One region of the Variovorax sp. GW822-FHT04A09 genome, then DNA from elsewhere that is predicted to be linked to it. Evidence: predicted binding sites of a transcription regulator. Region 1 holds the regulator's gene; the other holds the start of a gene.

What was found. The regulator HrcA, encoded in region 1, represses chaperone genes, less so after heat shock. The targets are predictions, from matches to a motif close to TTAGCACTCNNNNNNNNNGAGTGCTAA.
Region 2: AC1RLW_RS29520 (co-chaperone GroES) is a predicted target of HrcA. The motif match lies at 1,521-1,547, and genes of this name have one in related genera.

What each region holds. Positions count from the first base shown of each region.
Region 1 is NZ_JBXAMV010000002.1:107,549-110,953, forward strand. It holds gene recN (DNA repair protein RecN) at 1-207, opposite strand, end outside; gene AC1RLW_RS11585 (NAD kinase) at 245-1,150, opposite strand; gene hrcA (heat-inducible transcriptional repressor HrcA) at 1,182-2,189, shown strand; tRNA gene AC1RLW_RS11595 (tRNA-Ile) at 2,225-2,301, shown strand; gene AC1RLW_RS11600 (efflux RND transporter periplasmic adaptor subunit) at 2,534-3,405, shown strand, end outside.
Region 2 is NZ_JBXAMV010000008.1:143,489-146,893, forward strand. It holds gene AC1RLW_RS29510 (copper-transporting P-type ATPase) at 1-611, opposite strand, end outside; gene AC1RLW_RS29515 (cupredoxin domain-containing protein) at 767-1,258, opposite strand; gene AC1RLW_RS29520 (co-chaperone GroES) at 1,634-1,924, shown strand; gene groL (chaperonin GroEL) at 1,981-3,405, shown strand, end outside.

The DNA.
Region 1 (3,405 bases):
GAACTCGGCGCTCACGTCGAGCCGCTCGGCGCCTTCGCGCACGGCGCCAGCGTCGGCGCGGTTGCCCAGCGCCAGCTGCAGCGCGTCGATCAGGATGGACTTGCCGGCGCCGGTTTCCCCGGTCAGCACCGTGAAGCCGGCGGACAGGTCGAGTTCAAGGGACCGCACGATCACGAAGTCGCGCAGTGCGATGCGTCGCAAAGCCATCTCAGTTCGTCCTCAAGCTGGGGGCGTGGTCCTTCATTCAGGAGCCCCCTTCGTTCCAATGGAGTTTCTTGCGCAGCGTGTCGAAATAGCTCCAGCCGCGCGGGTGCAGGAAGCGCACCCGGAAGTCGGAGCGGCGCACCACCACGCGGTCGCCGATGGCGAGCGAGGCGAGCGACTGCATGTCGAAATTGGCGCTGGCGTCACGCCCGCTCACCAGCTCGATCACGATCTCGTCGGCGTCGGGCAGCAGCACGGGGCGGTTCGACAGCGTGTGCGGCGCGATCGGCACCATCACCCAGCCCGGCACCGCCGGATGCAGCAGCGGCCCGCCGGCCGACAGCGCGTAGGCCGTCGAGCCCGTGGGCGACGCGATGATCAGCCCGTCGGCGCGCTGGTTGGCCACGAAATGGCGGCCCACCGACACGCGCATCTCGACCATGCCCGAGGTGGCGCCGCGGTTGACCACCACGTCGTTCATCGCGAGCGCGTCGAACACCACGGACTCGTCGCGGAGCACCTGCGCGTGCATCAGGCTGCGGTGGTCTTCTTCGTATTCGCCGGCCAGCATCGGGATCAGCGTGGCCTGGTAGTTGTCCAGCGGGATGTCGGTGATGAAGCCCAGCCGGCCGCGGTTGATGCCGATGAGCGGGATGCCGTAGCACGCGAGCTGCCGGCCGATGCCGAGCATGGTGCCGTCACCGCCGACCACGAGGCCGAGGTCGCAGCGCTGGCCGATTTCCTCGACCGACAGCGCCTGGTAGCGCGGGTGCGGCGGGGCGTCGGTGTCCTCGCAGGACGAACGCTCCACGAACACCGTGCATCCCTGCGATTCGAGGAAGGCGCCAATGCCCTCCATCACGCCGTCGCGCGCATCGGCTTGCGCCCGGGCGCCGGAAGCCTGGTATTTGCCGATCAGGGCGACGTGACGAAAGCGTGAGGTCATAGCTCACAAATTACAACACTAAAATCTTGCAATGCTGGACGACCGTGCCAAGTTGCTGTTGAAGACGCTGGTCGAGCGTTACATCGCCGATGGGCAACCCGTCGGATCGCGCACGCTCTCGCGTTCGGCAGGGCTGGATCTCTCCCCCGCGACCATCCGCAACGTCATGTCCGACCTCGAGGCGCTGGGGCTCATTGCCAGCCCCCACACCTCGGCCGGACGCGTGCCGACCACGCGCGGCTACCGGCTCTTCGTCGACACCATGCTGACCGCGCAGCGCGAGCAGATGAGCACGCCTAGCCTGGCGGCCGACCAGCCGCAGAAGGTGATCGCCAACGCCGCGCACCTGCTGTCGAACCTGTCGCAGTTCGTGGGCGTCGTGATGGCGCCGCGGCGCGTCTCGGTGTTCAAGCAGATCGAATTCTTGCGCCTGTCGGAGCGGCGGCTGCTGGTGATCATCGTGTCGCCCGACGGCGACGTGCAGAACCGCGTGATCTTCCCGGAATCCGACTATTCGCAGTCGCAACTGGTGGAAGCCTCGAACTACATCAACGCGCACTTCGCGGGCCTGACGATCGAGCAGGTGCGCGACCGCCTGCAGTCCGAGGTCGAGAAGCTGCGCGGAGAAATCGCGGCGCTGATGCAGGCCGCGGTGCAGGTCAGCTCCGAAGTGCTCACCGATGCGCAGGCCGATGACGTCGTGATCTCCGGCGAGCGCAACCTGCTGTCGGTGACCGATTTCTCCAGCGACATGGGGCAGCTGCGGCGAGCCTTCGATCTTTTCGAGGAGAAGGCGCAGCTGATGCGGCTGCTCGACGTGTCGAGCAAGGCCGAGGGCGTGCGCATCTTCATCGGCGGCGAAAGCCAGGTCGTGCCCTTCGAAGAGCTGTCCATCGTCAGCGCCAACTACGAGGTCGATGGCCAGGTGGTCGGCACGCTGGGCGTGATCGGCCCGACCCGCATGCCGTACGACCGCATGATCCAGATCGTCGACATCACGTCGCGGCTGGTGAGCAACGCGCTGAGCCACCGCAAGTAAGCGGCCGCGCGCGGCGCATAGAATCGGGCCCGCGTGGGCCGTTAGCTCAGTTGGTTAGAGCAGCGGACTCATAATCCGTTGGTCGAGTGTTCAAGCCACTCACGGCCTACCACCACACATTCCCCCCCTCTGTAGACACCCCGACGAAGGCCGCATTGCGCGGCCTTTTTCCTTGCGGTTGCGAGGGCGCGAGCGAGGTCTGCGGCCGCCGCCGATTTCACCTACGGCAAACACAGGATTCCTTCAGGTTGCAATGCAACATCGAAGGCAGAATGCACCATTTGAGTGCAAATGTAACGAGCCGGGTGATCCCTGCGCGCGCCGCACTGCGATTCCCGATGGCCATGACCCCGCTTTTCAAGCTCCTGCTTCCGATGTCCCTGCTCGCGCTCGCTGCATGCGGCGCCAAGCAGGCTTCCACCACCGATGACGCGCCGCCCGAAGTCGGCGTGGTGGCGCTGCACGCCAGCGACGTGGCTGTGCACACCGAGCTCGCGGGCCGCACGGCCGCCTACCGCGTCTCCGAGGTGCGGCCGCAGGTCAACGGCATTGTGCGCAAGCGGCTGTTCGAAGAGGGCGGCATGGTCCGCGCGGGCCAGGTGCTGTACGAGATCGAGCCTGGCCCGTTCGAGGCCGCGCACGAGCAGGCGCAGGCCACGCTGGCCACGTCGCAGGCCACCATCGCCAGCCTGCGCGGCAAGGCCGATCGCTTCGGCGAACTGGTCAAGGCCAATGCCGTGAGCAGGCAGGAACACGAAGAGGCGCAGGCGGCGCTGGTGCAGGCGCAAGCCGGCGTGAAGGCCGCGCAGGCGGCCGTGAAGGCGGCGCGCATCAACCTCGACTTCACGCGCATCACCGCGCCCATCGCGGGACGCATCGGCCGCTCCGCCGTGACCGAAGGCGCGCTCGTGGCGCCGGGCCAGGCGATGGCGCTGGCCACGATCCAGCGGCTCGATCCGATCTACGTCGACGTCGTGCAGTCGAGCCTGGCGTTGACGAAGCTCAAGCGCCGCTTCATCTCGGGCGACATGGCGCCGGCCAGCACCCAGGTCCGCCTGCGCATGGAAGACGGCCTGCCTTACCCGCATGCCGGCACGCTGAAGTTCTCCGAAGTGGCCGTCGACGAGGCCACCGGCTCGGTCACGTTGCGCGCGGAATTCCCGAACCCGCAAGGGCTGCTGCTGCCGGGCATGTACGTGCGCGCGCAGGTCGAGTC
Region 2 (3,405 bases), on a different contig from region 1:
AGGATCTGGCCCAGCAAGGTGAGCGAAATGATCACCGCCGCCGCCTCGAAGTAGACCGACACGCGCCCCATCGACACGAACGACGCGGGGAACACGCCCGGCGCCACCGTGGCCACGACGCTGTAGACAAAGGCGGCGGCCGTGCCCAGACCGATCAGGGTCCACATGTTCGGGCTGCGGTTCGCCACCGACTGCACCGCGCGCACAAAGAACGGCCAGCCGGCCCACAGCACGATCGGCACGCTGAGCACGAGCTCGATCCAGCTTTGCGTGCCCATCTCGAACCACTGCAGGCGGTGGCCGGCCATGGCGAGCACGGTGACGACAACGCTGAGCGGCAGCGTCCAGAAGAAGCGCCGCTTGAAGTCTTTCAGCTCGGGGTCTTCGCCCTCGTCGAGGGTCGGCATCTCGGGCTCCAGCGTCATGCCGCACTTGGGGCAGTTGCCCGGGTGGTCCTGCCGGATCTCCGGGTGCATGGGGCAGGTGTAGACCGTGCCCTCCGCAGCGGGCTGCGCAGGGCCCGCGGGCGCATGCCCGTGCGATGCGTGGTGATCGTGGTGGCCGTGATGACCGTGGGGGTGTCCTGCGTGCCTGGTGGACGTGTCGTTCATTCGCGTTCTCCGACAGGAAAGGGGGAAGCCCTTGAGGGGGAAGCGATCAGTGTCCAGGTTGACACGATGTGAAGGTCAAGCCCTGTCGCGCGATTCCCTGGAAGAAAAAGCGCCGGCATGGCGGCCGGCACGTGAAAGACGCGTGCGCAGGACGCTCACTTGCCGGCCTTGCCCACCAGCACCGCGCCCTTCATTCCTGCGTCGTAGTGGCCCGGCTGCAGGCAGCCGAAGTCGACCTTGCCGGCCTGGGTGAACTGCCAGACGATCTCGCCGGTCTTGCCAGCGGCCAGCGTGACCATGTTCGGATCGGCGTGCTCCATCTCGGGGTTCTTCTTCATGGCCTCGTAGTGCGCCAGCAGCGCCTTCTCGGTCCCGAGCACGAGCTCATGCTTCAGGACGCCGGAGTTCTTGACGACGAAGCGCACCGTCTCGCCCTGCTTGACCTTGATGTCCGCCGGCGTGAAGCGCATCGAGTCCGTCATGTCGACCTGGACCGTGCGCGTCACCTTGGCGGCCACGCCAGGCTTGCCGACGGCGGCCTCGGCATCGTGGCCGTGGCCACCGGCATGGGTGCCCGAGGCAAAGGCGCCGGCAGCGGCCAGTGCGGCTCCTGCGGCGAAAACGGTGTTGCGGAAGGTGTGTGTCATGGTGTCCTTGGAGGTTGCCGGGATGCCGCGACTCTAGGAAGCCAAGCCCGTCCACCACCGATCACCCGGATTACAAAAAAGCAATCTGCGCGCGACCTCCGTGCATCGGCGACATGGGCACGGCCTTATTTTGCCCGGGCAAAATATCTCAAAACTTCCCGGCCGAAGGCACCCGGCCACCCGGTGTTTCCCCGGAAAAGCACGGCGGTGCCAAACGGCGGCAAGGGCGCCGCCCTTGAAAGGTCATCGAATGCCCTTATGATTAGCACTCGCTGCTGACGAGTGCTAACAGCCCTCCCATCCAGTTGACAGGTCGCCGGTTTCTCCGGCGCCCGACCACAAACAAACCCGTTTCTTACCCTTCCAGGAGATGCAATGAAACTTCGTCCTTTGGCCGATCGCGTGATCGTCAAGCGTGTTGACAGCGAAACCAAGACCGCCTCTGGCATCGTCATCCCCGACGCAGCCGCCGAAAAGCCCGATCAGGGTGAAGTCCTGGCCGTGGGCCCGGGCAAGCGCAACGACAAGGGCGAACTGGCCGCACTGACCGTCAAGGTCGGCGACCGCGTCCTGTTCGGCAAGTACAGCGGCCAGACCGTCAAGGTCGATGGCGACGAACTGCTCGTGATGAAGGAAGACGACCTGTTCGCAGTCGTCGAGAAGTAATTCTTCTCCTCCCTTTCGATCCCATCCAAATTCAATCCATTCGGAGTTAATTCATCATGGCAGCAAAAGACGTAGTCTTCGGCGGAGAAGCCCGCGCACGCATGGTCGAGGGTGTCAACATCCTGGCCAACGCAGTCAAAGTGACCCTGGGCCCCAAGGGCCGCAACGTGGTGCTCGAGCGTTCGTTCGGCGCCCCCACCGTGACCAAGGACGGTGTGTCCGTGGCCAAGGAAATCGAACTCAAGGACAAGCTGCAGAACATGGGCGCCCAGCTCGTGAAGGAAGTGGCCTCCAAGACCAGCGACAACGCTGGTGACGGCACCACGACCGCCACGGTCCTGGCACAAGCCATCGTTCGCGAAGGTTTCAAGCTGGTGGCTGCCGGCATGAACCCGATGGACCTGAAGCGCGGCATCGACAAGGCTGTCACGGCCCTGGTCGCCGAGCTGAAGAAGGCTTCCAAGCCCACCACCACCTCCAAGGAAATCGCGCAAGTCGGCTCCATCTCGGCCAACAGCGACGAAACCATCGGCAAGCTCATCGCTGACGCGATGGACAAGGTCGGCAAGGAAGGCGTGATCACCGTGGAAGACGGCAAGTCGCTGGACAGCGAACTCGACGTCGTCGAAGGCATGCAGTTCGACCGCGGCTACCTGTCGCCCTACTTCATCAACAACCCCGAGAAGCAATCGGCGCTGCTCGACAACCCCTTCGTGCTGCTGTTCGACAAGAAGATCAGCAACATCCGTGACCTGCTGCCGGTGCTGGAGCAAGTCGCCAAGGCTGGCCGTCCGCTGCTGATCATTGCCGAAGAAGTCGAAGGCGAAGCCCTGGCTACCTTGGTCGTGAACACGATCCGCGGCATCCTGAAGGTCGTGGCTGTGAAGGCTCCTGGCTTCGGCGACCGCCGCAAGGCCATGCTGGAAGACATCGCCATCCTGACGGGCGGCAAGGTCATCGCTGAAGAAGTGGGCCTGACGCTCGAAAAGGTGACGCTGGCCGACCTGGGTCAAGCCAAGCGCATCGAAGTGGGCAAGGAAAACACGATCATCATCGACGGCGCTGGCGCTGCTGCTGACATCGAAGCCCGCGTGAAGCAAGTTCGCGTTCAGATCGAAGAAGCGACCAGCGACTACGACCGTGAAAAGCTGCAAGAGCGCGTGGCCAAGCTGGCCGGCGGCGTGGCAGTGATCAAGGTTGGCGCGGCCACCGAAGTCGAAATGAAGGAAAAGAAGGCTCGCGTCGAAGACGCCCTGCACGCCACCCGCGCTGCAGTGGAAGAAGGCGTTGTGGCTGGCGGCGGCGTGGCACTGCTGCGTGCCAAGCAAGCCGTGGGCGAGTCGGTCAAGGGCGACAACGCTGACCAGGAAGCCGGCATCAAGCTGGTGCTGAAGGCCATCGAAGCGCCCCTGCGCGAAATCGTGAACAACGCCGGCGGCGAAGCCTCGGTGGTGGTGAACGCTGTGCTGGCCGGCAAGGGC